DNA from 3 places in the Streptomyces sp. NPDC054932 genome. Region 2 is predicted to be linked to each of the others. Evidence: riboswitches for the same ligand, from Rfam matches in the RefSeq annotation. Region 2 holds a riboswitch; each other region holds the start of a gene.
What was found. A riboswitch is a leader RNA that binds a small molecule or an ion and turns the genes downstream of it on or off. The one in region 2 is predicted to bind cobalamin.
Positions count from the first base shown of each region.

Region 1: another riboswitch for cobalamin. It lies ahead of ACWGE1_RS16685 (CoA-acylating methylmalonate-semialdehyde dehydrogenase); the one in region 2 lies ahead of metE (5-methyltetrahydropteroyltriglutamate--homocysteine S-methyltransferase).
Region 3: another riboswitch for cobalamin. It lies ahead of cobN (cobaltochelatase subunit CobN); the one in region 2 lies ahead of metE (5-methyltetrahydropteroyltriglutamate--homocysteine S-methyltransferase).

Region 1 covers NZ_JBSGXU010000051.1:32,904-42,667, reverse strand. The annotation lists gene ACWGE1_RS16705 (enoyl-CoA hydratase) at 1-736, opposite strand, end outside; gene mmsB (3-hydroxyisobutyrate dehydrogenase) at 733-1,635, opposite strand; gene ACWGE1_RS16695 (enoyl-CoA hydratase/isomerase family protein) at 1,632-2,723, opposite strand; gene ACWGE1_RS16690 (acyl-CoA dehydrogenase family protein) at 2,720-3,874, opposite strand; gene ACWGE1_RS16685 (CoA-acylating methylmalonate-semialdehyde dehydrogenase) at 3,871-5,370, opposite strand; cobalamin riboswitch at 5,556-5,726, opposite strand; gene ACWGE1_RS16680 (short-chain fatty acyl-CoA regulator family protein) at 5,824-7,221, opposite strand; gene aceA (isocitrate lyase) at 7,606-8,892, shown strand; gene aceB (malate synthase A) at 9,002-9,764, shown strand, end outside.
Region 2 covers NZ_JBSGXU010000027.1:2,156-11,919, forward strand. The annotation lists gene ACWGE1_RS10565 (carboxylesterase/lipase family protein) at 1-1,530, opposite strand, end outside; gene ACWGE1_RS10570 (MerR family transcriptional regulator) at 1,717-2,673, shown strand; cobalamin riboswitch at 2,951-3,174, shown strand; gene metE (5-methyltetrahydropteroyltriglutamate--homocysteine S-methyltransferase) at 3,351-5,675, shown strand; partial or broken gene ACWGE1_RS10580 (DUF4430 domain-containing protein) at 5,746-6,232, opposite strand; gene ACWGE1_RS10585 (deoxynucleoside kinase) at 6,773-7,435, shown strand; gene ACWGE1_RS10590 (hypothetical protein) at 7,697-8,590, opposite strand; gene ACWGE1_RS10595 (UvrD-helicase domain-containing protein) at 8,915-9,764, shown strand, end outside.
Region 3 covers NZ_JBSGXU010000033.1:46,837-56,600, reverse strand. The annotation lists gene cobN (cobaltochelatase subunit CobN) at 1-1,700, opposite strand, end outside; cobalamin riboswitch at 1,743-1,874, opposite strand; gene ACWGE1_RS12425 (cobalamin biosynthesis protein CobG) at 2,140-3,486, shown strand; gene ACWGE1_RS12420 (precorrin-8X methylmutase) at 3,483-4,130, shown strand; gene ACWGE1_RS12415 (precorrin-2 C(20)-methyltransferase) at 4,127-5,626, shown strand; gene ACWGE1_RS12410 (GNAT family N-acetyltransferase) at 5,722-6,285, opposite strand; gene ACWGE1_RS12405 (cobalt-precorrin-6A reductase) at 6,322-7,089, opposite strand; gene cobM (precorrin-4 C(11)-methyltransferase) at 7,079-7,828, opposite strand; gene cbiE (precorrin-6y C5,15-methyltransferase (decarboxylating) subunit CbiE) at 7,825-9,102, opposite strand; gene ACWGE1_RS12390 (oxidoreductase) at 9,259-9,764, shown strand, end outside.

The DNA of each region.
Region 1 (9,764 bases), on a different contig from region 2:
AGGCGGACATGCCCTCCTTCTGGTCGGCCGTGGCGAATACCGCGTGGAACAGGCGGCGTTCGAAACGGACGCCCTCGGTGAGGGTGGTTTCGAACGCCCGGTTCACGGCCTCCTTGGCCATCATCGCCACCGGCTTCGACATCGCGGCGACGGTCTCGGCGACCGCGAGGGCCTCGGACAGCAACTCGTCCGCCGGGACGATCCGGGACACCAGGCCGGCCCGCTCGGCCTCGACCGCGTCCATGGTGCGGCCCGTCAGGCACAGTTCCATCGCCTTGGCCTTGCCGACGGCCCGGGTGAGACGCTGCGAACCGCCGATGCCCGGGATCACCCCGAGCCTGATCTCCGGCTGCCCGAACTTCGCGGTGTCGGCGGCGAGCAGGATGTCGCAGAGCATGGCGAGCTCGCAGCCGCCGCCCAGCGCGTAGCCGGATACCGCAGCGAGGGTGGGCGTACGGACCTGGCCGAGGCGGTCCCAGGCGGTGAACCAGTCGGAGAGGTACATGTCCATGTAGCTGTGCGGCCGCATCTCCTTGATGTCGGCGCCCGCCGCGAAGGCCTTCGCGGAGCCGGTCAGGACGATGCAGCCGACCTCGGGGTCCCGGTCCAGTTCCTCCGCAGCCGCCACGACTTCGGTCATGACCTGCAGGTTGAGGGCGTTGAGGGCCTCCGGCCGGTTGAGGGTGAGGACGGCCACCCGTCCCTTGCGCTCCAGCAGGATGGTTGCGTAGGTCATGCGGGTGTTCCGTTCCGGGGTCGCAGGGTGCGGACGATCGCCGAGAAGTCGAGGCCCGCGCCGTCGCCGGCGGCGAAGTCGGCGTACAGCTCGGCGGCCTTGAGGCCCAGCGGCGCCGCCACCCCGCCGGCCCGCAGGGCGTTCGCCGCCAGGGCGAGGTCCTTGGCCATGAGGGGCGCGGCGAAGCCGGGCAGGTAGTCGCGGTTGGCCGGGCTGCCCGGAACCGGCCCGGGCACCGGGCAGTTGACGGTGAGGGCCCAGCACTGGCCGGAGGCGGTGGAGGCCACGTCGTAGAGGGCCTGGTGGTCCAGGCCGAGGCTCTCCGCGAGGACGAAGGCCTCGCTCACCCCGATCATCGAGACGGCGAGGATCATGTTGTTGCAGATCTTCGCGGCCTGTCCGGCGCCCGCCGTCCCGCAGTGCACGGTCTTCTTGCCCATCGCGGCGAGCAGCGGCTCGGCCGCCGCGAACTCGGCTGCGCCGCCACCCGCCATGAAGGTGAGGCTCGCCGCCTGCGCACCGACCACCCCGCCCGAGACCGGCGCGTCCAGGGACCGGTGACCGGCCGCCCCGGCGGCCTCGTGGGCCGCCCGGGCGTCGGCCACGTCGATGGTGGAGCAGTCGATGAACAGCGTGCCGGGCCGCGCGGCGGCCAGCAGCCCGTCCTCCCGGTACAGGGCCAGGACGTGCTTGCCCGCCGGCAGCATGGTGATCACCACGTCGGCCTCGGTGGCCGCCGCGGTGGCCGCCAGGGCCGGCTCCACCCCCGTCGCTGCCGCGCCGGCCAGCAGCTCCGGCACCAGGTCGAAGCCGAGGACGCGATGTCCGGCCTTCACCAGGTTGGCCGCCATCGGGCCACCCATGTGGCCCAGTCCGACGAACGCCACGGTACTGCTCACCAAGGCACCTCCTGAGTCGAATCCGTCCGGGTCAGCTGCAGTTCGCGCTCACCGAGCGGGGCGAAGAACCGTTCCACGTCCGCCGGAGCCACCTCCGGCAGGGAGGGCGGTGACCACTGCGGGTTGCGGTCCTTGTCGATGACCTGCGCCCGGATCCCCTCCACCAGGTCGGGGGAGGAGAGAGCGGCGCAGGAGATCCGGTACTCCTGCTCCAGGACCCTTTCCAGCGGGCCGAGTCCGCGGACGCGCCGCAGGGCGGCCAGCGTCACCTTCAGCGCCGTGGGCGACTTGGCGGCAAGGGTGGCCGCGGCCTCCTTCGCCGCCGGGACACCGCTGCGGAGCAGGCGCTCCACGATGTCCTCCACCGTGTCCGCCGCGTAGCAGTGGTCGATCCACTCGCGGTCGCCGCCGAGCGCGCCACCGGGCGCGGGCCCGACGTACCGTTCCAGCACCTCGTGCACGCAGGCCCCCGCCAGGTCCGCGGCCAGCCGCGGCAGCAGCTCCGACGGCGCGAAGTGATCGGCGAGCCCGCACAGCAGCGCGTCCGCCGCCCCGATCGGGGCCCCCGTCAGGGCCAGGTGCGTGCCCAGCTCCCCGGGCGCCAGGGCCAGCAGGTAGGTGCCGCCGACATCGGGGACGAAGCCGATGCCCGTCTCGGGCATGGCCACGCGGGAGCGTTCGGTGACGATCCGCACGGTGCCGTGGGCCGAGATCCCGACGCCGCCCCCCATGACGATGCCGTCCATGAGGGCGACGTACGGCTTGGGGTAGCGGGCGATGCGCGCGTTGAGCCGGTACTCGTCGCGCCAGAAGTCCGCCGAGGCCGTGCCGCCGGTGCGGGCGTCCTCGTGGATCGCGCGGATGTCGCCGCCCGCGCACAGGCCGCGCTCACCGGCGCCCTCGATGACGACGGTCTCGACGTCCGGGTCGTGCTGCCAGTTCGCCAGCGCCTCGTCGATGCGGAGCACCATGGGGTGGCTGAGGGCGTTGAGCGCCTTGGGGCGGTTGAGGGTGATGTATGCGGCGTGGCCCTCGGTACGCAGGACGACGTGATCGCTGTCGTGTTCTGCGGGGGACGGGTGGTTCATCGCAGGGCCTCCGTGAGCCCGCGGGCGACGATGATGCGCATGACCTCGTTGGTGCCTTCCAGGATCTGGTGGACCCGAAGGTCCCGGACGATCTTCTCGATGCCGTACTCGCTCAAATAGCCGTATCCCCCGTGGAGTTGCAGGGCTCGGTCGGCGACCGTGTAGCCGGTGTCCGTGGCGAAGCGCTTGGCCATCGCGCACAGCTGCGGGGCCAGCGGATCGCCCCGGTCCAGCGCGTCGGCGGCCTGGCGGACCAGGGCGCGGGCCGCGGCCAGCTCGGTGGCCATGTCCGCGAGCCGGAACTGCAGGGCCTGGGCGTCCAGCAGCCGGGACCCGAAGGCCTCACGGTCGGCCAGGTACGCGAGGCTGCGGTCCAGCGCGCTCTGCGCACCGCCCAGCGAGCAGGCCGCGATGCCGAGCCGGCCGCCGTTGAGCCCGTTCATGGCGATGCGGAAGCCGTCGCCCTCGGCGCCGAGCCGACGGTCGGCGGGGACGCGCACCCTGTCGAGGACCACCTGGCAGGTGGGCTGGGCGTTCCAGCCCATCTTGCGCTCGTTCGGGCCGAAGGAGACCCCGGGGTCTCCGCGTTCGACGACGAAGGCGGAGATGCCGCCCGAGCCCTCGCCGCCGGTGCGCGCCATGACGATGTAGACGTCGGAGGCGCCCGCGCCGGAGATGAACTGCTTGACGCCGGTCAGTACGTAGCCGTCACCGGTGCGCTCGGCCCGGGTGCGCAGTCCGGCGGCGTCGGACCCGGCGCCGGGTTCGGTCAGGCAGTAGCTGCCCAGCGACCGGGCGGTGCACAGGTCCGGGAGCCAGCGGGCCCGCTGGGCCGGATCCCCGTACCGGTCGATCATCCAGGCGACCATGTTGTGGATGGAGAGGTACCCGGCGATGGAGGGGCATCCGGTGGCGAGGGTCTCGAGGACGAGGACGCCGTCGCTGCGGCTGAGCCCGGAGCCGCCGTGCTCCTCGCGGACGTAGACGCCGCCGAGTCCGAGGTCCGCCGCCTTGCGGATCACGTCCAGCGGAAAGTGCTTGTCCTGGTCCCAGGTGACGGCGTACGGGCCGATCTGCTCCTGGGTGAAGTCGAGGGTGACCTCGGCGAGGGCGAGCTGATCGGCAGTCAGCGTGGTCGTCACCGGGCTCATCCCATCGTCGGGATGGTGAAGCTCGCGCCCTCCTTGGCCCCCGAGGGCCAGCGCGAGGTGACGGTCTTGGTGCGGGTGTAGAAGCGGATCGAGTCGGGGCCGTGCTGGTTCAGGTCGCCGAAGCCGGACCGCTTCCAGCCGCCGAAGGTGTGGTAGGCGACGGGGACGGGGATCGGCACGTTGACGCCGACCATGCCGGCGCCCACCCGCCGGGTGAAGTCGCGTGCCGTGTCGCCGTCGCGGGTGAAGATCGCGACGCCGTTGCCGTACGGGTGCTCGGTGGGCAGGCGCAGGGCTTCCTCGTAGTCGGCGGCCCGTACGACGCACAGCACCGGGCCGAAGATCTCCTCGCGGTAGATCCGCATCTGCGGGGTCACACGGTCGAAGAGGGTTGCTCCGGCGAAGTAGCCGTCCTCGTGTCCGGGCAGGGTGAAACCGCGCCCGTCGACGACGAGTTCGGCGCCCTCGGTGGCGCCGATGCCGACATAGCGGTTCACCCGGTCGAGCGCGTCCCGGCTGACCAGCGGTCCGAAGTCGGCCTCGGGGTCGTCGGAGCGGCCGACGCGCAGGGTGGCGATGCGCTCCGTCAACTTGGCCACCAGGGCGTTCGCGGTGTCCTCCCCGACGGGCACGGCGACGGCGATGGCCATGCAGCGCTCGCCCGCGGAGCCGTAGCCGGCGCCGATGAGGGCCTCCACGGCCTGGTCGAGATCGGCGTCCGGCATCACGATCATGTGGTTCTTGGCGCCGCCGAAGCACTGGGCGCGCTTGCCGTGGGCGGCGGCGGTGGCGTAGATGTGTGCGGCGATCGGCGTGGAGCCGACGAAGCCGAGGGCCTGTACGCGCGGGTCCTCGAGGAAGGTGTCGACGGCCTCCTTGCCGCCGTTGACCACGTTGAGCACGCCGGGCGGCAGGCCGGCCTCGAGGAAGAGTTCGGCGAGGCGCAGCGGTACGGAGGGGTCCCGCTCGGACGGCTTCAGGATGAAGGAGTTGCCGCAGGCCAGGGCGGGTGCGGCCTGCCACAGGGGGATCATTGCGGGGAAGTTGAAGGGGGTGATCCCGGCGACCACACCCAACGGCGAGCGCAGTGAGTGCACGTCGATCCCGGTGCCCGCGTTGTCGGTGAATTCGCCCTTGAGCAGGTGCGGGACACCGGCGGCGAACTCGACCACCTCCAGGCCGCGTTGCAGATCGCCGTGGGCGTCGGCGACGGTCTTGCCGTGCTCGGAGGACAACAGCCGTGCGAGGGAGTCCCGTTCACCCTCGACGAGCTGGAGGAAACGCAGGAGCACGCGCGAGCGGCGCTGGGGGTTCCACTGCCCCCAGTCGGCCTGCGCCTCCTCGGCGTTCGCGATGGCTGCTTCGGTGTCGGCCCGCCCCGCGAGCGGGACGCGGGCCTGGACGGCGCCGGTGTTGGGGTCGTAGACGTCGGTGAAGAGGCCGGAGGATCCGGTGGTGTGCTTGCCGCCGATGAAATGGGTGAGTTCGCGGACCATGGTGCCTGCTCTCGTCAGGTTGGATCCGGGGATGGCACGGCGGACCGGCGGACGGCACCCGATGGGGTGCGCCGTTGGGGAGGGCCGTGGGACTACGAGCGCGCGAAGGTGTGCGTGCGCTCCGCCGGATCACCAGGGTCGTGGGTACAAACCGGTGCCATGCGTGTCTGCTCCATCCTCGTGGACAACACGGAACATCCGCGGCCGGTATCCTGACTCCCGGATCCCCGCGTGCCGCCCGCCTTCCCGACAGACCTCGTCAGTGGCGTGTGGATGGCAGCACACTCCCCGGTCACAGTGGCGGGACCGTGCCGGTTTCTCACCGGCTTCCCTGCACCGCGGACCTTGTGGCACGAACATATAGTTGGACGTCCTAGTAAGTCCAGAGCCGCCGCCGCGCGCCTTCGGTGGGGACCGGCGCCCGCTCAGTCCTGAGTGCCGGTCACCGGATGGTCACCGGGTGACCACCGGGTAGGGGATGAAGGTGCTGCTGTTCTCGTCGACGGCCAGCGCCCGGCCGAGCGGCGGTACGGCCCGCTGCGGGCAGTCGAGCCGTTCGCACAGGCGGCAGCCCATTCCGATGGGGGTCGCGGCCGCCGTGTTGTCGAGGTCGAGCCCGTCGGCGTACACGAGCCGGGAGGCGTGCCGGATCTCGCAGCCGAGCCCGATCGCGAAGGTCTTGCCGGGCTCGCCCCAGCCGCCGCGGTGCCGGGTGACGGCGCGGGCGGTCCACAAGTACCGCTGCCCGTCGGGCATGGCGGCCACCTGGACGTGGATGCGTCCGGGCGCGGCGAAGGCCTCGTACACGTTCCACAGCGGGCAGGTGCCTCCCGCGCGGGAGAAGTGGAATCCGGTCGCCGACTGCCGCTTGGACATGTTCCCGGCCCGGTCCACCCGGACGAAGGAGAAGGGAACTCCGCGCAGCCTGGGGCGTTGCAGGGTGCTCAGCCGGTGGCAGACCGTCTCGTAGCCGATCCCGAAGTGGTCGGTGAGCCGCTCGATGTCGTAGCGGAACTCCTCGGCGGCCGTGTGGAAGGCGCGGTACGGGAGGATGAGGGCGCTCGCGAAGTGGTTGGCGATGCCGATCCTCGCGAGGGCGTGGACGGGGGAGCCGGGCGGGAAGTCCTCGGCGGCCAGCCGGTCGAGCTCGGTCCCGTACTCGATCAGCGCCAGCTGGGTGGCCATCCGGAACGCCTGCTGTCCCGGCCGGAGCCGGTTCGACAGGTGCAGGACCCGGGCGGTGGGGTCGTAGTGGTGCAGCCGGTCGGAGTCCGTCGCCGTCCTGACCCCGTGCCGCTCGGAGAGCCGGTGGGCCAGGGCGCGGACGACGTCCCCCGGGCGGATGCCGATCTCGGAGGCCAGCTCCTCGGCGGCGAGATCGGTGTCGTGGAGGTAGTTTTGCCGGCGGTAGAAGAACTCGCGGATCTCCTCGTGGGGTGAACGCGGGCTGTCGGTCACCGCGTCCCGCCCGTCGGCGGCGTCGGCGAGCCGCTCGGTGAGGAGCTGGCTGCGCCGGCCCAGGTCCAGCAGGACCGAGGCGACGGCCGGCATCCGGGTGGCCAGCTCCGCCAGGTCGGAGGGGGAGACGCGCGCCTCGGCCACCTCGTTCGCGAGCGCCTCGCGCAGGTCGGCGACCAGCCGGCTGGTGTCGCGCTCGGAGAAGAAGCCGGGATCCACTCCGAAGGCCTCGGTGAGCCGCAGCAGGACCGGCACGGTGAGCGGCCTGGAGTCGTGCTCCATCTGGTTGAGGTAGCTGGGGGAGATGGCGAGCATCCGGGCCAGGTCGGCCTGGGTCATCCGCCGCTCCTCGCGCAGCCTGCGCAGCCGCGCCCCCGCGTACGTCTTGCTCACCGCACTCCTTCGCCGCCCGGCCCCGATCGCGCCGCCAGGATACGGGGATCTTCGCAGCCGATGGGCTTCGCAACCTTGGCAATTCCGGTGCCGAAGATTCGCAAAGCTTGGCAGATGTACCTGGTTGATGGCACTCAGTGTCAGTGCCAGAGTCGGTGCTGCGGCCCGCCGGGCACGGTGGCCGAGAAGGACTGACTGGCCCGATTCGCGCCCTGATTTCGGCCATCTAGGCAGTTCGACCCGGCGGCTCGGCAGCATTGCTCAGCTTCGGCCCATGGCCGGGTTCGGCGGCCGCATCTCCTTATCAGGCACAGAGTGTCAATCTGCCGGGTTCATGTCCCGGCTCGTTGGCAAGACAAGCGACGGATGGAAACGGTGACGGTCATGGCAGAGGCGAACACGACGGCGGCGGCCGAGCAGCTCAAGCAGCGGTGGGCCGACGACCCTCGCTGGGCGGGCATCGAGCGCACCTACACGGCCGAGGACGTGGTCCGGCTCTCGGGCAGCGTCCGCGAGGAGCACACCCTGGCCCGGCGCGGTGCCGAGCGGCTGTGGCGCCAGCTCCACGAGCGGGACTACATCCACGCACTCGGCGCGCTGACCGGCGGCCAGGCGGTCCAGCAGGTCCGCGCCGGGCTCCAGGCGATCTACCTCTCGGGCTGGCAGGTCGCGGCCGACGCGAACCAGGCCGGACACACCTACCCGGACCAGAGCCTCTACCCCGTCAACTCGGTCCCGCAGGTGGTCCGCCGCATCAACAACGCGCTGCTGCGCGCCGACCAGATCGCCACCGCCGAGGGCGGCAGCGACACCACCGACTGGCTGGCCCCGATCGTCGCCGACGCCGAGGCCGGCTTCGGCGGCCCGCTCAACGCCTTCGAGCTGACCAAGGCGATGATCGCCGCGGGCGCGGCCGGCATCCACTACGAGGACCAGCTCGCCTCCGAGAAGAAGTGCGGTCACCTGGGCGGCAAGGTCCTCGTCCCCACCTCGCAGCACATCCGCACCCTGAACGCGGCCCGCCTCGCCGCCGACATCGCCGACGTGCCCACCCTGATCATCGCCCGGACGGACGCCCTCGCGGCCAACCTCCTGACCAGCGACGTCGACGAGCGGGACGCGCAGTTCGCCACGGGTGAGCGCACCGCCGAGGGCTTCTACCACGTGCAGAACGGCATGGCCCCGGTCATCGCCCGCGGCCTCGCCTACGCCCCGTACGCCGACCTGATCTGGGTGGAGACCGGCACCCCGGATCTGGCCCAGGCCCGCGAGTTCGCCGAGGCGATCCACGCCCGGTACCCCGACCAGATGCTGGCCTACAACTGCTCGCCGTCCTTCAACTGGAAGGCGGCCCTGGACGACGACCAGATCGCCAAGTTCCAGCGCGAGCTGGGTGCGATGGGCTATCGCTTCCAGTTCATCACCCTGGCCGGCTTCCACTCCCTCAATCACGGCATGTTCGACCTCGCCCGCGGCTACGCCGAGCACGGCATGACCGCCTACGTCGACCTCCAGGAGCGCGAGTTCGCCGCCCAGGCCCAGGGCTTCACCGCCGTCAGGCACCAGCGCGAGGTCGGCACCGGCTACTTCGACCTCGTCTCCACCGCCGTCAACCCGGCCTCCTCCACCACCGCGCTCTCCGGCTCCACCGAGGAAGAGCAGTTCCACTGAGCCACTGACGGGCGTGCGCCGCGCCGCCGCCCCGCCGACCGCTTCCCGACGGGTGCCCGAGGGACTTCCCCCTCGGGCACCGCCCACCGCCCCCGCTGAGGAGAACCGCATGCCCCTCTCGCCTCTGACCAGCAGCGTCCAGGTCCTCGGTGCGCCGGGTGAGCGCCACGAGGAGATCCTGACCCCCGAGGCCCTGGAGTTCATCGGCCGGCTCGACACCGCGTTCGCGGACCGCCGCCTGGAGATCCTCAAGGAACGCAACCGCCGCTCCGGCCACCTGGCCGGCGGCACCCCGCTCGACTTCCCGCTCGCCACCCGCGCCCTGCGCGAGGACCCGCACTGGCGGGTCGCCCCGCCCGCGCCCGGACTGACCGACCGCCGCGTCGAGATCACCGGCCCGCCGGAGCGGCGGATGGCCGTCAACGCCCTGAACTCCGGTGCCAAGGTCTGGATGGCCGACTTCGAGGACGCCACCGCCCCGACCTGGACGAACGTCATCGGCGGCCAGCTGACGCTGCTCGACGCCATCGCACGGCGCATCGACTTCACCACCCCGGAGGGCAAGGAGTACCGCCTCGGCGGGCACCTCGCGACCATCATGGTCCGGCCGCGCGGCTGGCACCTGACGGAGGAGCACCTGGAGATCGACGGGCGCCCCCTGTCCGCCTCCCTCGTCGACTTCGGCCTGTACTTCTTCCACTGCGCGCAGCGCCAGATCGACGCCGGCCACGGCCCGTACTTCTACCTGCCCAAGCTGGAGAACCGGTACGAGGCCCGCCTCTGGAACGACGTCTTCCTCCTGGCCCAGGAACTCCTCGGCATCCCCCGCGGCACCGTCCGCGCCACCGTCCTCATCGAGACGATCACCGCGG
Region 2 (9,764 bases):
TGACGAAGGACGGAGGCGGGGCCAGAGCGGTGCGTCGGAGGTGTTCGGGTTGCCGGTGCGCGCGAAGTTCGTCCAGTAGCCGACCATCCGGTCCGACAGGGCGCGCTGGGCGTCGGTCAGCGGTCGCTCGGTGGGGAAGGAGGAGAACAGGAACGGCATCTCGAAGCCGTGCGCCGCACCGTAGGGGAAGCCCGGGTTCGCAGGCAGGCCGGTGAGGACAGGAGCATCCGCATCGCTGAACTCGTATCCGTAGAGGGGCAGGCCGGGGGCATGGGTGGCGAGGGCCCGGCCGGCCGCCAGTGTGGTGCATGTGAGGGAACGGTCCGTCAGCACCGCGGCCCAGGCCAGTGCGGGCGTGGGGTGGTCCGATGCCGGATACCGCGCCTCGACGGCCGGGGCGGCGACCCCGAAGGCGTCCACGAGGCGGGCGCGGTAGTCGGTCTCGGTACGGATCGGGAACGCGGCGAGCGACAGGCCGACGAACATCCTCATCTCATCGTGGTTGGTGCCCAGGACGACCGGCACGCGGTGGAAGCGTCCCGATGCCAACGCCCGGTCCGGTGCCACGGGCAGCAGCGCATTGCCGAAGGCGGGCCGGTTGAAGGACTGCATCAGCTGCGCGGTGGCGAGGCGATCGGTGCTCTGCCCGCGCAGGCACGCCACCACCTCGTCTTCGCCGGCAGCCGTGCAGCCCAGCTGCCGGGCGGCTTCCGCACCGGCCGACTGGACATCGCGCTGCGGGGCGAACGGCTCGTACGCCGGCGTTCCGGGTCCGAGAGCGCCGCTCGGGAAGGACATGAGGCAGGAACCGCTCTGGAGCACGGCCCGCCGGAAGAGTCCGGCGGCCGTCGGCGAGGTGAGGTGCGCACAGATGCTGAGAGCGCCTGCGGACTCGCCGAACAGCGTGACACTGCCCGGATCGCCGCCGAAGCGCTCCGCGTTCGCCCGCACCCAGCGCAGGGCGGCCTGCTGGTCCGCCAGGCCGAACGGTGGGGCGGAGCCCAGTCCGGGGTGGCCGAAGTAACCGAAGATCCCCAACCGGTAGTTGACCGTCACGACGACCGTGTCGCCCCGGACCGCCAGCTGTTCGGCGCCGTAGTCACTGCCGGAGCCGCCCAGGAACGCCCCGCCGTGCATCCACACCAGCACGGGCCGCTTCTGTCCGGCCGGCTTTGACTTCGGCGTCGGCGTCGGCGTCGGCACGGTGACGTTGAGGTAGAGGCAGTCCTCCGAGCCGAGGACCGCGCCCGCACCCGGTGTCGGCATCTGCACGCAGCGCTCTGCCGCCGCCGTCGCATCCCGGACACCGCGCCATGCGGCGGCGGGCACCGGAGCGCGCCAGCGCAGCGGTCCGGTCGGCGGTGCGGCGTAGGGAATGCCGTCGAAGGTGGTGTACGAGCCGTGCGACACACCGCGTACCAGGCCGTGGTCGGTCCGGACGACGGTCTGCGGGGAGCCCGGTGGTGCAGCGGTCGCCGGTACGGCGGTGGCCGTGAGCAGTGCCACCGCGCAGAGCAAGGGGAAGAGCACCGAGCGGATCCCGGCCCTTCGCCATGGACGCGGCGCTGCCGGGGTCGGGGTCGGGGTCGGGGTCGGGGTCGAGAAAGGGGTCGGGGACATGCGTACCCACCGTTCTTGGTCGGGGGATCGGTGCGGACCGAAGCGGTCAGTGATCAATACGCTAGGACCTCCCGCGCGCTGGAGGTTCAAGAGACTGTGACGCACGACACGTGGAGCATCGGTGAGCTCGCGGCCGGGACGGGAGTTCCGGTGAAGACCCTCCGCTACTACTCCGACAGCGGTCTGCTGCCCGTGGCCGGCCGTAGCGCCGGTGGCCATCGGCGCTACGGTCCCGAGGCGTGGGAGCGGATCCGTTTCATCAGACGCCTACGGGCGCTGGACACCCCGATCGCGACCATCACGCAGGTGGTCACCGGTGAGTGCTCCCTCGGGGAACTGGTGGCGACCGAGCTCGAAGTGGTGCAGGAACGGCTGACCGAGCTGCGGTGGCGCCAGGCCACGCTCCAGTCCCTGGACGACTGCACGAGCGAGGAGCGGCTCCGGCGTCTGGAGATACTCTCCCGCGTGCAGCGGCTCCCGGAGGCGCACCGCACTCTCACCGATCACTGGTACCGCGAGCTGTCCGCGGCCATGCCCGGGCGCCGACTCGACATCATGATCGCCATGCTGTCACCCGCCCCGCCCCAGGACCCCGATCCCGCTTCGGCCCTGGCCTACGCCGAGCTTCATCTGCTCGTCTCCACGCCCAGTTTCACCTGCTGGACCCGGGACCACGACGAAGAGATGAGGGACGGTCCGGCCTTCTACGCGGAGATCGACGAGGCTGCGGCTCTGACCGCCGACGCGCTGGCCCAGGGTCTGCCGCCCAGCGCCGGGGATGCGGTGAACGCCTTCGTGTCCGCCCACGCACGAGCCCGGCGGGAGTCGGACACCCCCGCCTTCCGCGCCTACCTGCACGGGCTGGTGTCGAGGTCGTCCGGCTTCGATCCCCGCCTGCAGCGGTACTGGAGCCTGGTCGCCGCCGCCACCGGCGGGCGCGTGCTGAACATGACGGTGGCTCATCGATGGCTGACGGACGGACTGTTGATCTCGACGTCCGGGAACCCGCCCCCGGCGTCGAGGGGCTCACGAACTCCCGCGTGCGGTCCCTGAACGAGGAGCGCCGCTCCTACGGCCGGTCCGCCGCTTCCCCTGAGGACGGGCGCCGTGCCGGGTCCGCGCGCGGTGCGACTGTGCCCAGCGGGCCAGGCCGCCGGCCGGGGGGCGCCTCGCGGTCGACCCCGATCGGCAGACGTACGTTCCGTACCCGGTGTTCAAGAGCGGGTGATCCACGGCTCCGACGCCTCGAACGGTCTCGTCCTCCCCCACCGCGTCTCATCGCAGGGTCCGATATCTGGAACACTCTGTCCATTTTCCAGTTCGGCCGCCTAGTGTGGGCCCTGCAGCTGGTTCGCCCCGTCCGCCAGGCGGGATGCGTCGTAAGAGGGAACCCGGTGGGAATCCGGGACTGCCCCGCAGCGGTGAGCGGGAACGACCGCCGTCATACGCACTGGACCCGGGACGGGTCTGGGAAGCGACGGCCAGTAGGTGCCCGCCGGGAAACCGGCAGGCGTGCCCGCGAGTCCGAAGACCTGCCCGTTGCCCGTGCGCGATCGACCGCGCCCGGTTTCCTCGGTGACCTCGTGGGCGGGTCGGCGTGCATCAGGCGGATCCGTCCGTTCGCGTACCGCAGTCGTACGTGAACCCGGCGGTCCGCCTGCTCTCGCACCCTTCGCGTCCTCGACCCCGGTCACCGGGTCCATGGAGACACGCTCGCGAAGGAGAGTTCCGTGACCACCGAGTCCGCAGCCGCGGCAGTACAGGCCACCGTGTACGGCTACCCCCGCCAGGGCCAGAACCGCGAACTGAAGAAGGCGATCGAGGGCTACTGGAAGGGCCGAGTCAGCGCCGACGCCCTCCGGGACACCGCCCGGGACCTGCGCCGGGCCAACCGGGCCCAGCTCGCCGAGGCCGGCATCAGCGAGGTGCCGACCGGCGACTTCTCGTACTACGACCACGTGCTGGACACCACGGTGATGGTCGGCGCGATCCCCGCCCGCCACCGGGCCGCCGTCGAAGCCGACGCCCTGGACGGCTACTTCGCGATGGCGCGCGGCACGCAGGACGTGGCGCCGCTGGAGATGACCAAGTGGTTCGACACGAACTACCACTACCTCGTCCCCGAACTCGGCCCCGACACCGTCTTCACCGCCGACTCCACCAAGCAGGTCGCCGAACTCACCGAAGCCCTCTCCGCGGGGCATGCGGCGCGGCCCGTACTGGTCGGTCCGGTCACCTACCTGCTGCTGGCCAAGCCCGCCCCGGGCGTGGCCGCCGACTTCGAGCCGATCACGCTCCTCGACCGGCTCCTGCCCGTCTACGCCCAAGTGCTGGCCGAGCTCCGCGCGGCGGGCGCCGAGTGGGTCCAGCTGGACGAGCCGGCCCTGGTCCAGGACCGCACCCCGGCCGACCTGAACGCCGCGGCCCGCACCTACCGGGAGCTCGGCGCCCTCACGGAGCGCCCGAAGCTGCTCGTCGCCTCCTACTTCGACCGGCTCGGTGAAGCACTCCCGGTGCTGGCGAAGGCTCCCGTGGAGGGCCTTGCCCTCGACTTCACCGATGCGGCCGCCGCCAACCTCGCCGACCTCGCCGCCGTCGGCGGGCTCCCGGGCAAGCGCCTGGTCGCGGGCGTGGTCAACGGCCGCAACATCTGGATCAACGACTTCCAGAAGTCGCTGACCACGCTCGGGACCCTCCTCGGGCTCGCCGACCGGGTCGACGTCTCCGCGTCCTGTTCCCTGCTGCACGTCCCTCTGGACGCCGGCGTCGAGCGCGACATCGACCCGCAGGTGCGCCGCTGGCTCGCCTTCGCCCGCCAGAAGACGAACGAGATCACCACGCTGGCCCGCGGCCTCGCCCAGGGCACGGATGCGATCACCGCCGAACTCGCCGCGAACCGCGCCGATCTGGCCTCCCGCGCCGGCTCTCCCATCACCCGCGATCCCGCGGTGCGGGCGCGCACCGGGGCGATCACCGACGCGGACGGCCGCCGCGCCCAGCCGTACGCGGACCGTGCGGTCGCCCAGCGCGCCCACCTGGGGCTGCCGCTGCTGCCCACCACCACCATCGGCTCGTTCCCGCAGACCGACGAGCTGCGCGTGGCCCGCGCGGACCTGCGGGCCGGGCGCATCGACACCGCCGGGTACGAGGAGCGCATCAAGGACGAGATCCGCGAGGTGCTCGCCTTCCAGGAGAAGACGGGCATCGACGTGCTGGTGCACGGTGAGCCCGAACGCAACGACATGGTCCAGTACTTCGCCGAGCAGCTGACGGGGTACCTGGCGACCCAGCACGGCTGGGTCCAGTCGTACGGCACCCGTTATGTGCGGCCGCCGGTCCTGGCCGGGGACATCTCCCGTCCGGAGCCGATGACCGTGCGCTGGACGACGTACGCCCAGTCCCGGGCGAGCAAGCCGGTCAAGGGCATGCTGACCGGCCCGGTCACCATGCTGGCGTGGTCGTTCGTACGCGACGACCAGCCGCTCGGCGAGACCGCGCGCCAGGTCGGCCTCGCCCTGCGCGACGAGGTCAACGACCTGGAGGCGGCCGGCACTTTGGTGATCCAGGTGGACGAGCCCGCCCTGCGCGAGACGCTGCCGCTGCGCGCGGACGGCCACGCCGACTACCTGGCCTGGGCGACGGAGTCCTTCCGGCTGACGACCTCGGGCGTGCGGCCGGAGACCCAGATCCACACGCACATGTGCTACGCGGAGTTCGGTGACATCGTCCAGGCCATCGACGACCTCGACGCCGACGTCATCAGCCTGGAGGCCGCCCGCTCCCACATGCAGGTCGCGACCGAGCTCGCCGAGCACGGCTACCCGCGCGAGGCCGGCCCCGGGGTCTGGGACATCCACTCCCCGCGCATCCCCTCCACCGGCGAGGCCGCGGCGCTCCTGCGCAAGGGGCTGGAGGCCATCCCGGCAGAGCGGCTGTGGGTCAACCCCGACTGCGGCCTGAAGACCCGCGGTTGGGGGGAGACCCGGGCGTCGCTGGAGAACCTCGTCGCGGCGGCTCGCGAGGTCCGCGCGGAGACCGGCACCGCGACCGCCTGATCCGCAGTCGGGTCGGAACGTCCGTGAGCGGATGTTCCGACCCGAACGCGGCCCTGGCCGAGGCGGTTCGTCAGAAGGCGGTCCAGGTGAAGGCGACCTGGTCGCCGGCCTTCAGCTTGAACCGGCATCCCGACGGGGGTCGGGATGCCGTTGACGGAGATGCTCCAGTAGGCGGAGCCGCCACCGCTGACGTTCTTCATCGTGTCGACGGAGAAGTCGTCGAACGAGGCGTACCAGGTGCCGTCCCAGGTGAAGTGCTTCTTCTTCGCGGCGTCGTCCAGGGCGGCGGTCGGCGTCGGTACGGCGCTCGGGCCGGCCGAGCCGTTCGTGCCGTCGCACTTGTGCGTGCCGCCGGTCGCCGTGGTGACGTCGTGGCCCTTGGTCTTGATCCTGCCCTTGAACAGCAGCCCGCTCGGGCCCTGCACCGTGAGGTTGACCTTGACCGGGGCGTTCGTGTTCGGGACCGGCTTGGCGTGGGCGACGGCGGGCGCTGTAGCGAGCGCGAGTCCGAGGGCGGCCGTCGTGACCAGCGTGCGACGGACGGGGTTCGGACGCATGAGGCGCCTTGCGAGCGGGCGGGCGCGCAGCACCACCCCGTCCACCCCGGCGTCCGCCACCAGTGCCGTGGCCCGCGGAGCAGCGGGAACGGACTGCCGACGAGTCGGCGAACCAAGGCTCCGCGCTGCAGACCGTGACAGTGGGAAACGGCCCGGTCCGACCGGGCACACGCACCGTACGGCCGTGACAGCGTGCTGACCAGTGGCCACTGTCCGGCGCGAAGGTGTCCCCCGACACTCTGCCGCGACCCGCACGGGACCGGGGCCGCCGGCGCTCTGGCCGACGCGGGCCGAGGCGTCATTTATGCTTCAAGGCGGCCGCGGGGCGGTGGCGCGTCGCTGTACGCGGCACCTGCGGAACGGTCGGTCCGGCCGGTCGAGGAGGGCGTCCTGCGTCGGGGCCCCGGTCCGGCCGCAGGACCACGTGATGCCGATCATGAAGGTCCTGGGGAATCGAATGGTCACCGACACGCGTCTCATTGGTGCGGGGTGCCCGGTCCACCCGCCCGCGAACGGAAGACCCCCAGGGAGAAGCGAGGTATGTCAGTGATCTGCGTCGGAGGCATGATCGGGATCGGCAAGACGAGCGTGGCCGAACTCCTCGCCAAGGAGCTGGGCAGCGAAGTCTTCTACGAGAGCGTGACGGACAACCCGATCCTGCCGCTCTTCTACACGGCGAGCCCCGAGGAGATCCAGGCGAAGCGCTACCCCTTCCTCCTCCAGCTCTACTTCCTGCAGACGCGGTTCGCCTCGATCAAGGAGGCGTACAAGCAGGGCGACAACGTCCTCGACCGCTCCATCTACGAGGACTGGTACTTCGCCAAGGTCAATCACGACCTCGGCCGGATCAGCTCCCTCGAAATGCAGGTGTACGAGGGGCTGCTCGGGGAGATGATGCGCGAGATCGACGGCCTGCCGTACCGCAAGGCACCCGACCTCATGGTCTACCTCCAGGCGGACTTCGAGACGGTACTGCACCGCATCGGGCTGCGGGGCCGCGACTTCGAACAGGACGAGAGCCTCGTCGAGTACTACCGGACGCTGTGGTCCGGCTACGACGACTGGGTGCACAAGCACTACTCGGCCAGCGACGTCCTCGTCATCGACATGAACCACACGGATGTCGTGAACCGCCCCGAGGACGCGGCCCGCGTGGTGCAGGAGGTCAAGGACGCCCTGACGGCAGCCCGGCGCCGGGGCTGAAGCCCGGCCTGCCCGGCAGCGGCGAGCGGGAACGACCGCCGTCATACGCACTGGGACCGTGAGGTCCCGGGAGGCGACGGCCAGTAGGTGTCCGCCGGCACGAGCACCGTGCCGACAGGCGTGCCCGCCTGAGGAGCCCTGAACCCGCGGGGCCTTCGCGCAGGCGCTCCGCCCGTGGCCCGGCCGGTCGCGCACGGAGCCCGCGGGTGCTCGGAGACGTCCGGCTCGCGGGCGCGAGCGGCGGAGGTGCGGACACCCCCCCTACGGACCGGGCGGGGCGGTTCGGGCGGGCGGGAGCGTCCGATGGACCAGGCGGAGGGCGAACGAGCGCGGAGGCTGCCAGACGCGCCGGTCGTCGAACGGCCAGGCGTAGACCGGGGCTCCGTCGCGGACGCAGCCCAGCAGGCCCGGCGCCGGGAGCTCGCGGGCCGACCACTCGTAGAGCTGTTGCAGTCGCGGAACGATCACCCCGAAATCGAGGAGGCGGCCGAACCCGATCTCCCTGTCGAGGTGGTACTGCACGGTGCCGCGGAGCGGGTACTCGTCGGGGAGCACGCGCGAGAGCTGCAGGAAGATTCCGGTCATGCCCAGCCTCGGGTCGCCGAGGAACGGGGCGAGCGGACGCAGCGGGCCGAGTGAGATCCGGGGCGCGGCGACCAGGGTGTGGGCGTAGAGCACGCGGCAGAGGACGACGTTCATGAAGAACCGCTCGCTCTCGTTCTCCGCCTCCGCGAGGGCGCGGTTCTCGAGGTAGGCGGCGACCACGCTCCCGTTGTGCGCCCGGTACCAGGCCCGGGCGGTGGGGTGCATCGCGAAGGACAGCCAGTGGTCGACCGTGGGCGAGGAGGACGGTCCGGGAAGTCCGCCGCTGAGGGCGACCGCCTCGCAGCCGTCGCGGAGGATGCGTTCGTTCACCGCGCGCCACCACGGACTGCCGGGCCGGCCGTCGCCGCCGGACTCCGGCCGCAGCACGCCCCGCCGTACCTGCCAGCCCATGAACGACAGCGCGGCCCGGCGGAACGGCAGGTGCTGGGGCGCCTTGCCGAACGGGCCGGAATAGCAGCGCCCCATCAAAGCCGCCCGCCCGGCCGGGTCGTCGCGGACCCCGGCGACCTGTCGCGCCGCCCATTCCGCGGCCGTGACCTCGGACGTCATGCCCACAGGATGCCACGTACCCGGCCCGCGGCACCGAACCGGCCCGCGGCCGAGCCGCCCCCAGGTCTCGAAGGCCAGCCGCACCCGCGGGAGCGCCCCGCCCGCCTCCAGGGCCAGCGGCCCCGCGCGCCGGGGTTCAGGACGCCTTCTTCGCGGCGCGGAGCCCCGCCTCCAGGTCGGCCTTCAGATCGGCCGGGTTCTCGATGCCGACCGACAGGTCCTTCGGTCGAACCGGTGAGCAGCGCCACCGCATCCCGGCACGCGCCCTGCCGTTCCGGTCGCGTTCCGTCCTATGATCGCTGCTCCGCGTACGAGGGGGCTGGTATGGGGGCAGGCGGGGCGGCATCGCAGCGGGCACAGGACGCGCGGCGGCAGGAGCGATTACTCCGGGAGCAGTGGCAGGCCGCCCGCCGGCAGGCCCTTCGGTGGGAAGCGGCGGGCGAGGGCGAACAGCGGCTTCTCGCCCAGCTGTTGGTGCTGACCGCGCGCGGCTGGCGGTTGCTCGTCGACCGGCAGTGGTGCAGGACGCGGACCGCCGACGCGGACATGCTGCTGGTGGGGCCCGGCGGTGTCTTCGTCATCGACGTCACGGCCGGCGGCGGGCCGGTGGACGAACGCGCGACCGAGTTGCTCGCCGCCACGAAGGCCGCCGAGAGCGCGGTTGCGTCCCTGGGAATGTCACCGGTGGCGGTCCAGCCGTTCATGGTGTTCGCCGGGCAGCGCCGCGACGCAGAACTCGGCCGGATACGGCTCCTGGGTGAACACGAGATCGGCCCCGTGCTGCTGTCGCAGCGGCACAGGCTGCGGGTGGAGTCGGTCCGGGCGATCGCCGACCACCTCGAGCGGGTGTTCCCGGGCCATGCGGGGGTGGCGGTCGACCAGCAGACGCCGTCGGCGCCCGAGCGCCACCGACCGGGCTCCCCGGACGGGCTGTTCGACCTGGCAGGGCTGCGGGACGCGGCCCTGGAGGGGGCGATGCAGGCGCCGATCGAGCAGTGGATGACCTTCCTCCACCCCGATCAGGTGGCGCTGGTGCGCCGCAACTGGTCGGGCCCGGCACGCATCAGCGGACCGGCGGGCACCGGCAAGACGGTCGTCGCCCTGCACCGCGCGGCCCACCTGGCCAGGCGGACGACCGGCCGCATCCTGTACGTCACCTTCGCCAACAACCTGC
Region 3 (9,764 bases), on a different contig from region 2:
CCCGGGTCGTTGACCAGGAAGGGGTAGATGAGCGGCAGGTCGCCGAGGGCCGCGTCCGGGGCGCAGGCCGCGGACAGGCCGGCGTTCTTGCCCGGCAGCCATTCCAGGTTGCCGTGCTTGCCCAGGTGGATCATCGCGTCGGCGCCGAAGCCGCCGTCCTCGGCGCGCGCCTGGATCCAGCGGTACGCGGCCAGGTAGTGGTGCGAGGGCGGCAGGTCCGGGTCGTGGTAGATCGCGATCGGGTTCTCGCCGAAGCCGCGCGGCGGCTGGATGAGGATCAGGAGGTTCCCGCGGCGCAGCGCCGCGAGCACGATGTCGCCCTCCGGGTTCGCGGAGCGGTCCACGAACATGTTGCCCGGGGCCTCGCCCCAGTGCTCGGTGACGCTGTCGCGCAGCTCGGCCGGGAGCTCGGCGAACCAGCGCCGGTAGTCGGCGGCAGGGATGCGGACCGGGTTGCGGGCCAGCTGCTCCTCGGTCAGCCAGTCCTGGTCGTGGCCGCCGGCCTCGATCAGGGCGCGGATCAGCTCGTCGCCGTCGCCGGAGACCAGACCGGGGATGTTCTCGGTGGGACCGAAGTCGTAGCCGCCGGCGATGAGGGTGCGCAGCAGCTCCACGGCGCTGGCCGGGGTGTCGAGGCCGACCGCGTTGCCGATGCGGGAGTGCTTGGTCGGGTACGCCGAGAGGACCAGCGCGACCTTCTTGTCGCGGCGGTCGATGTGCCGCAGCCGGGCGTGGCGTACGGCGATCCCCGCGACCCGGGCGGCCCGCTCGGGGTCGGCCACGTAGGCGGGCAGGCCGTCCTCGTCGAGCTCCTTGAAGGAGAACGGGACGGTGATCAGGCGGCCGTCGAACTCGGGCACCGCGACCTGCGTGGCGGCGTCCAGCGGGGAGAGGCCCTCGTCGTTCTCCTCCCAGGCGGAGCGCGAGCCGGTCAGGCACAGGGCCTGCAGGATCGGCACGCCGAGCCCGGCGAGGGCGCCCGCGTCCCAGGACTCGTCGTCGCCGCCCGCCGAGGCGGTGGCGGGCTTGGTGCCGCCGGCCGCGAGGACGGTGGTGACGACCGCGTCGGCCGACTCCAGCGCGGCGATCAGCTCCGGCTCGGGGGTGCGCAGGGAGGACACGTACAGGGGCAGCGCCTGGGCGTCATGGCCCTCGATCGCGTCGCACAGGGCGTGCACGAAGGAGGTGTTGCCGCTCATCTGGTGGGCGCGATAGTAGAGCACGGCGATCCGCGGGCCGGTGGTGGTCCCGGGCGTGCGCTCCAGCGGGCCCCAGGTGGGGGCGGCGGCGGGCGGCTCGAAGCCGTGACCGGTCAGCAGGACCGTGTCGGAGAGGAAGCGGGCCAGCTGTTCCAGGTTGGCCGGGCCGCCGTGCGCGAGGTAGCCGTGGGCCTCGGCGGCGATGCCGATCGGGACCGTGGATGCCTCCATGAGCTGGGCGTCCGGTGCCTGCTCGCCGGTCAGGACCACGACCGGGCGGGTCTGGCCCGGGGCCAGGAGCAGATCGAGGCCGTCCTGCCAGGCGCGGAGGCCGCCGAGGAGACGTACGACGACCAGGTCGACCCCGTCGAGGAGGCCGGGGAGGTCGTCGAGGGGAAGACGGGAGGGGTTCGCGAACCGGTACGGGACGGGGCCGTCCGCCGTGTTCGCTGCGCGGGCGCTGAGCAGATCGGTGTCGGACGTCGACAGCAGCAGAATCATGCGGCGGCAGGCCTTCCTCGGGGTTTCCGCGCCCCGGGCAGTGTGAGGACAGCGGGAGTTCCTGACTCACCCCGGGCGCGGGATCGCTCCGCGGGGTTCACAGTGGCGGGACCGCGCCGGAATCGCACCGGGCTTCCTCCCATGTCGCCGTCCTCGGCGACGGCGGACCGTGTGGTCCGCCGGAAGGTCATCTTAGGGGCGGGTCGCTCCGGCCGGGGTGGGTGGGGTGGTGGCGGTGCGCCGGACGCTCCCGCCGGGGTGGCGGGTGTGCGCTTCCGGGTGCGGCGCCGTTGCCGGGGCTCTGCCCCGGACCCCGCGCCTCAAACGCCGGCGGGGCCGGAAGGGCGGGCTGCGGGGCTGGAGGGGCGGCGGGGAATCGCAGGTCGGGGTGGTGACGGACACAGGTCGGGGGGCCGCAATCGTGGGTATGCTCGCGGCCATGCCCCAGCCCCCCTCCGCCGCATCGCGGGACGAACCCGTCATACGGGATCGTGGTGACGCCTGTCCCGGCGCGCTGCGACTGCACGCGGCGGACGACGGGTTCCTGGCGAGGGTCCGGGTACCGGCCGGGCTGCTGACCGTCCGGCAGGCCTCGGTACTGGCGCTCGCCGCCGACCGGTTCGGCGACGGGCACCTGGAGCTGACCTCGCGCGGCAACGTGCAGCTGCGCGGCCTGGCCGACGGCTGCGTCGCCGGGCTCGCCCGGCTGCTGGACGGAGCGGGGCTGCTGCCCGCGCCGAGCCATGAGCGGGTACGGAACATCGTGGCGACACCGATGTCCGGACTGGACGGACCGGACGGGCCGGACGGAACGGCGGTGGACAGGACGGCGGCCGCGGACCGGCCCGACGCACTGGCCTGGGCCGTGGACTTCGACCGGCTGCTGTGCGCGAGCCCCTGGGCCGCCGCGCTGTCCGGGCGGTTCCTCTTCGCCTTCGACGACGGGCGCGGTGACGTGGCGTCACTCGGCCCCGACGTGACCGTCCTCGGCCGCCCCGGCGGCCGGGCACTGGTCCGCCTCGGCCGGGCCGCCGACGCCGTCGAGCTGGCCGGACAGGACGCCCCGCAGGCGGCGCTGCTGGCCGCCCGCTATTTCCTCGACGCCGCCGCGGCGGCGGGCACCCGCGCCTGGCGGGTGTCCGAACTGCCCGCCGAACACCCGCTGCACGCGGCCGGGTTCGCCCTGCGCCTGGCAGCCGGGGGGATCGACGCGAAGACCACTGGCGCGGTGGAATGGCCGTACGCTCCGCCGCCCCGGCCGTGGGGCGCGGGCGTGCACGACCGTGAGACCCTGTGCGTCCTGCCCCCGCTCGGCCGGCTCACCTCCGCCCAGTGGCGGGTCCTGCTGCAGGTCGCGGACCGGGGGAGCGGCCAGCTGCGCGTCACCCCCTGGCGCAGCGTCATCCTGCCCTCGGCGAGCGCCCGCAGGCCCATCAACGGCGCCGCCCGCATCGAGGCCGCCGGGCTGGTCCTCGCCCCCGGCAGCCCCTGGGAGTCCGTCACCGCCTGTACCGGGCAGCCGGGTTGCGCGAAATCCCTCGCGGACGTACGCGCAGACGCGCGGGCCGTCGCCGAGCGGGCGCGCGGACCGCTGCCCGTGCACTGGTCCGGCTGCGAGCGCCGCTGCGGCCATCCGCGCGGCACCGCCTGGGTGGATCTGGTCGCCACCGGGACCGGATACCGGATCGCCACCCCCGGCCGCCCCGTACGCGACGACGTACCGCCCTCCGAACTTGCCGCGGCACTCGCGGACGCCCGCACCGACCCCGACGTAGTGAAGAAATGAGCGAGTACACCGTGTTTGAGTACGAGAAGGACGGCGCGGCCATCTACCGCCAGTCCTTTGCCACGATCCGCGCCGAGGCGGACCTCTCCGGGCTGCCCGACACGGTCGCCCAGGTCGCGGTGCGCATGATCCACGCCTGCGGGATGACCGACCTCCCGCAGGACCTCGGCTTCACCCCCGAGGTCGTGCTGCGCGCCCGCGCCGCACTGGAGGCGGGCGCGCCGATCCTGTGCGACGTGCAGATGGTCGCCAGCGGTGTCACCCGCAAGCGGCTGCCCGCCGACAACGACGTGATCTGCACGCTCTCCGACCCGGCCGTACCGGAGCTCGCCGCGAGGATGGGCACCACGCGCAGCGCCGCCGCCCTGGAGGTGTGGCGCGACCGCGGCCTGCTGGAGGGTTCGGTGATCGCCGTCGGCAACGCGCCGACCGCGCTGTTCCGGCTGCTGGAGATGATCGAGGAGGGCGCCCCGCGCCCGGCCGCCGTCATCGGGGTTCCCGTCGGTTTCATCGGCGCCGCCGAGTCCAAGGACGCCCTCGCCGCCCACCCCTCCGGGCTCGACCACCTGATCGTGCGCGGCCGGCGCGGCGGCAGCGCGATGGCCGCCGCCGCCGTCAACGCCATTGCGAGCGTGGCCGAATGAGCGTCGCCGAGCCCAAGGGGCGGCTGTACGGGGTCGGGCTCGGCCCCGGCGACCCGTCGCTGATGACCCTGCGCGCCGTCGAGGTGATCGCCGAGGCCGACGTCGTGGCCTACCACAGCGCCCGCCACGGCCGTTCCATCGCCCGCTCGATCGCCGCGAAGCACCTGCGCGCGGACCACGTCGAGGAACCGCTGGTCTACCCGGTCACCACCGAGACCACCGACCACCCCGGCGGCTACCAGGGCGCGATGGAGGAGTTCTACGAGGCCGCCGCGGCCCGCCTCGCCGCCCACCTGGACGCCGGCCGGACCGTCGCCGTGCTTGCGGAGGGCGACCCGCTCTTCTACAGCTCGTACATGCACATGCACAAGCGGCTCGCGGACCGGTACGAGACCGAGGTCATCCCCGGCGTCACCTCCGTGAGCGCCGCCGCCGCCCGGCTCGGCACCCCGCTCGTGGAGGGCGAGGAGGTCCTGACCATCCTCCCCGGCACCCTGTCCGAGGAGGAGCTCACCGCCCGCCTCGCCGCCACCGACTCGGCGGTCGTGATGAAGCTCGGCCGGACCTTCCCCGCCGTCCGCGGCGCGATGGAGAACAGCGGCCGGCTCGCCGAGGCCCGCTACGTCGAGCGCGCCACCATGGAGGGCGAGCGCACCGGCCTCCTCGCCGACACCGACGCCGACAGCGTGCCGTACTTCGCCGTCGCCGTGGTCCCCAGCCGCATCGGCAACCCGGGCAGCGTGCCGTCCGGCCCCGGCGAGGTCGTCGTCGTGGGCACCGGCCCGGCCGGCCCGCTGTGGCTCACCCCGCAGACCCGGCGCGCGCTGGCCGACGCCGAGGTGCTGGTCGGCTACACGACCTACCTGGACCGGGTGCCCGTACGGCCCGGGCAGATCCGGCACGGCTCCGACAACAAGGTGGAGTCGGAGCGCGCCGAGTTCGCCCTCGACCTCGCCCGGCGCGGCAAGCGCGTGGCCGTGGTCTCCGGCGGCGACCCCGGCGTCTTCGCCATGGCCACGGCGGTCCTCGAGGTGGCCGGGCAGACGGAGTACAAGGACGTGCCGGTACGGGTCATGCCGGGGGTGACCGCGGCCAACGCGGCGGCCGCCGCGGCCGGCGCCCCGCTGGGCCACGACTACGCCACCATCTCCCTCTCGGACCGGCTCAAGCCCTGGGAGGTCATCGCGGAGCGGCTGCGGGCTGCCGCCGCGGCCGATCTGGTGCTGGCCCTCTACAACCCCGGCTCGCGCAGCCGGACCTGGCAGGTGGCCCAGGCCCGCGAGCTGCTGCTGGAGCTGCGCTCGCCCGGGACCCCGGTGGTCGTGGCGCGCGACGTGGGCGGCCCCGGGCAGTCGGTACGGATCGTCACGCTCGCCGAACTGGAGCCGTCCGAGGTGGACATGCGCACGCTCCTGCTGATCGGCTCCTCGCAGACGCAGGTCACCGAGCGGGCCGACGGGTCGAGGATCACCTGGACGCCGCGCCGGTACCCGTGATGACCGGGTGAGGCAGAACGGAACATGGGGAAGGCCCGGTGCGACGACCGCACCGGGCCTTCCCCGCGTTCCGGAGCCGGATGTCCTGCGGCTGTTCAGTCGGCCGCGGGCGTGCCGGCTCCCGCGGCCGCGCCGCGGGCCAGGCGGAACAGCACGTTCGGCCGCAGCGGGCCTTCGGGCGCGTCGGGGTCGTCGAAGTCGTCGGCCGGGTCCCGGGTCATCCCGATCCGCTGCATCACCGCCTGGGAGCGGAGGTTGCCGGCCGTCGTCACCGCGAGGATCTCGGGCAGCCCGAGCGCGTCGAAGCCGTGGGCCAGCACCGCACGCGCCGCCTCGGTGGCGTAGCCCTGTCCCCAGGCCGCCCGGGCGAGCCTCCAGCCGATCTCCACGCCGGTGAACGGCATGCCGTCGTCCACGTGGTCCATGCCCGCGAAGCCGATGAACTCACCCGTGGCGCGGACCTCGACGGCCCACCAGCCGTAGCCCCGCCGGTCGAAGGCGGCCCGGAACCGCACGATGGAGGCCTCGCTCTGCTCACGGGTGAGCAGGTCGCCCAGGTGTCGGCGCACCTCGGGATCGGCGTTCATCGCCGCCCAGGGTTCGAGGTCGGAGTCCCGCCACGGGCGCAGGACGAGGCGGTCGGTGTGCAGTTCGGTCATGCCGCCCACCCAACGTGAGCCCGGCCCCCGGGGCAATCACTTTTCCTGACAGCTTACGCGCAGCCAGTCGCGGACTGCCTCGACCGAGCCGGTCTCCTCGACTCCCGCCGGAACCGGGGGCCGGCGCACGACCACCACCGGGATGCCCGCCTCGCGGGCAGCCGTCAGCTTGGGGGCGGTGGCCGAGCCGCCGCTGTCCTTCGTCACCAGGACGTCGATCCGGTGCCGTGCGAGCAGATCCCGCTCGTCGTCCAGGGTGAACGGGCCCCGGGCCAGCAGGACTTCGAGGCGCGGGGGCACCGGCGGCGCCGGCGGGTCCACCGAACGCACCAGGAACCAGGTGTCGGTGAGTTCGGCGAAGGTGTGCAGGCCCATCCGGCCGGTGGTCAGGAACACCCGGCCGCCCAGCCCCGGCAGCAGACCGGCCGCCCCGGCGAGGGAGTCGGTGAAGGTCCACGCGTCCCCCGGGCCGGGTGTCCAGCCGGGGCGGCGCAGCGCCAGCAGCGGGACGCCCGAGAGCGCCGCCGCCGCGGCCGCGTTGAAGCTCATCCGCTCCGCGAACGGATGGGTGGCGTCGACCAGACGGGTGACCCCGTGGGAGCCGATCCAGGCGGCCAGCCCCTCGGGCCCGCCGAAGCCGCCGATCCGGGTCTCGCCCGGCGGGAGCACGGGCGAGCCGACCCGCCCCGCCAGCGAGGTGGTCACCCGGTACGAGGGGTCCTGGGCCAGTGCCTCCGCGAGGCGCCGGGCCTCCGTCGTGCCGCCCAGGATCAGGACGTGCGCCGCGGGCCCGTCAGCAGACATGCCGGTCGCGCTCGGGCGAGTACAGGTGGCTGTCGCGGAACTGCTCCGCGCCGAGGGTGCGGCCCACCACGATGACGGCGGTGCGCACCAGGCCCGCCTCCTTCACCTGTGCGGCGATGTCGGCCAGGGTGCCGCGCAGGATCAGCTCGTCGGGGCGGCTGGCCATCGCCACCACCGCCACCGGGCACTCGGCCCCGTAGTGCGGCAGCAGCTCGTCGACGACCCGGTCCACGTAGCGGGTGGCCAGGTGCAGCACCAGCAGCGCGCCGCTGCGGCCGAGGGTGGCCAGGTCCTCGCCGGGCGGCATCGGGGTGGCCTGCTGGGCGATCCGGGTCAGGATCACCGTCTGCCCGACGGTGGGGACGGTCAGCTCCCGCTTGAGGGCGGCGGCGGCCGCGGCGAACGCCGGGACGCCGGGGACGACCTCGTACGGGATGCCGGCCGCGTCGAGCCGCCGCATCTGTTCCGCGACCGCGCTGAAGATCGACGGGTCGCCGGAGTGCAGCCGCGCCACGTCCTGGCCCGCCGCGTGGGCCCGTACGCACTCGGCGATGATCTCGTCCAGGTTCAGCTGCGAGGTGTCGACCAGCCGGGCGTCCGCCGGGCACTCGGCCAGCAGCTCGCGCGGCACGAGGCTGCCCGCGTACAGGCAGACGGGGGCGGCGGCCAGGGTCCGGGCGCCGCGCACGGTGATCAGGTCGGCGGCGCCGGGGCCCGCACCGATGAAGTACACGGTCATGTTTGATCCTTCTCCCCGGCCGGCCCGGCGGCCGGTCCGTCCGACTTCGTCACTGACCACTGGGTGACCGGCATCGCCTGCCGCCAGCCCGTGAAACCGCCGACCGGCACGGCGTGCGCGACGGCGAGCTTCACCAGGTCGCCGCCGTGGCGCCGGTGGCGCTCGGCGAGGACCGCCTCCGACTCCAGGGTGACGGTGTTGACCACCAGCCGGCCGCCGGGGGCCAGGGCGGCCCAGGCCGCGTCCAGCAGGCCGGGCGCGGTCAGCCCGCCGCCGATGAACACGGCGTCGGGGGCCGGCAGACCGGCCAGCGCCGCCGGTGCGGCGCCGATGACCACGCGCAGGCCGGGTACGCCGAGCGCCGCCGCGTTACGGGTGATGCGCGCGGCCCGCTCCGGGACGCGCTCCACCGCCACCGCCCGGCACGAGGGGTGCGTGCGCATCCATTCGATGCCGATGGAGCCGGAGCCGCCGCCGATGTCCCACAGCAGCTCGCCCGGGGCCGGGGCCAGCGCGCACAGGGTCGCGGCCCGGACGTGGCGCTTGGTGAGCTGCCCGTCGTGTTCGTACGCGGCGTCCGGCAGGCCGGGCGTCGCGCCGAGGCGGGGTGCGGCGTGGGCCGGGTCCCGGCGGCAGTCGAGCGCCACCACGTTCAGGGGATCGCCGGGTGCGTGGTCCCAGCCGTCGGCGTGGCCCTCGTACGTGTCCTCGCGCTCGGACCCGAGCTGTTCCAGCACCCGCATCCGGGTCGGGCCGAAGCCCCGCTCCCGCAGAGTCGCGGCGATCTCGTTCGGGGACGCCGCTCCGGCGCTGAGCACCAGCACGCGGCGCCCGTCGTGGAGCGCGGCCGCGAGCCGGGCCACCGGGCGGCCGACCACCGTGATCACCTCGGTGTCCTCCACCGGCCAGCCCAGGCGGGCGCAGGCGTAGGACACCGACGAGGGGTGCGGGTGGACCCGCAGGGACCGCGGCCCGAGCTCCTCGGCGAGCGCGCGGCCGATGCCGTAGAACATGGGGTCGCCGCTGGCCAGCACCGCGATCCGGCGGCCGGCGTGCTCGGCCATCAGCTTCGGCACGGCGGGCCGCAGCGGGCTCGGCCAGGCCACCCGCTCACCGGCGCACTCGGCGGCGGGCAGCAGGTCCAGCTGGCGCGGCCCGCCGATCAGTACCTCGGCGCAGGACAGCGCGGCCCGGCCGGGGGCGGTCAGTCCGGCCCAGCCGTCTGCGCCGAGGCCGACGACCGACACGGGTATGGGGGGCGGCGGGGAGCTCACTGCGCGGTTCCTCGGGGACGGGCCGACGGGACGGGGAAAGAGGGCGGACCCGCAGCCTACTGGCCTGCGGTTGCGGGGGTCGCGCCCGCCCTCGCGACACTCCCGGGACCCTCGCGGGCTACCCTCGGTAACCCACTGTCTCGCGAGGGAGCCGCCATGCCCGGCTGGAACGCCACGCACATCCCCGACCAGAGCGGCCGGACCGCCGTCGTCACCGGGGCCAACAGCGGTATCGGCTACGTCACCGCCCGCGAGCTCGCCCGCCGCGGAGCCTCGGTCGTGCTGGCCTGCCGGAGCGCGGCCCGCGGGCGGGCCGCCGTGGTCCGGCTGCGGTCGCAGGTACCGGGCGCCGAGGTGGAGTTCATACCCCTGGACCTCGCCGACCTGGCCTCCGTACGGGAGTTCGCCGCCGCCTGCGGGAAGCGGCACGCCCGGCTGGACCTGCTGATCAACAACGCCGGTGTGATGGCCCTTCCCTACGGGCGGACCGCCGACGGGTTCGAGACGCAGTTCGGGGTCAACCACCTCGGGCACTTCGCCCTGACCGGCCTGCTGCTGCCGGGACTGCGCGCGGCCGCCCCCGGGGCCCGGATCGTCAACGTCTCCAGCGGCTTCCACGTGCTGGGCAGGATCGACCCCGCCGACGCGGACCAGGGCGACCC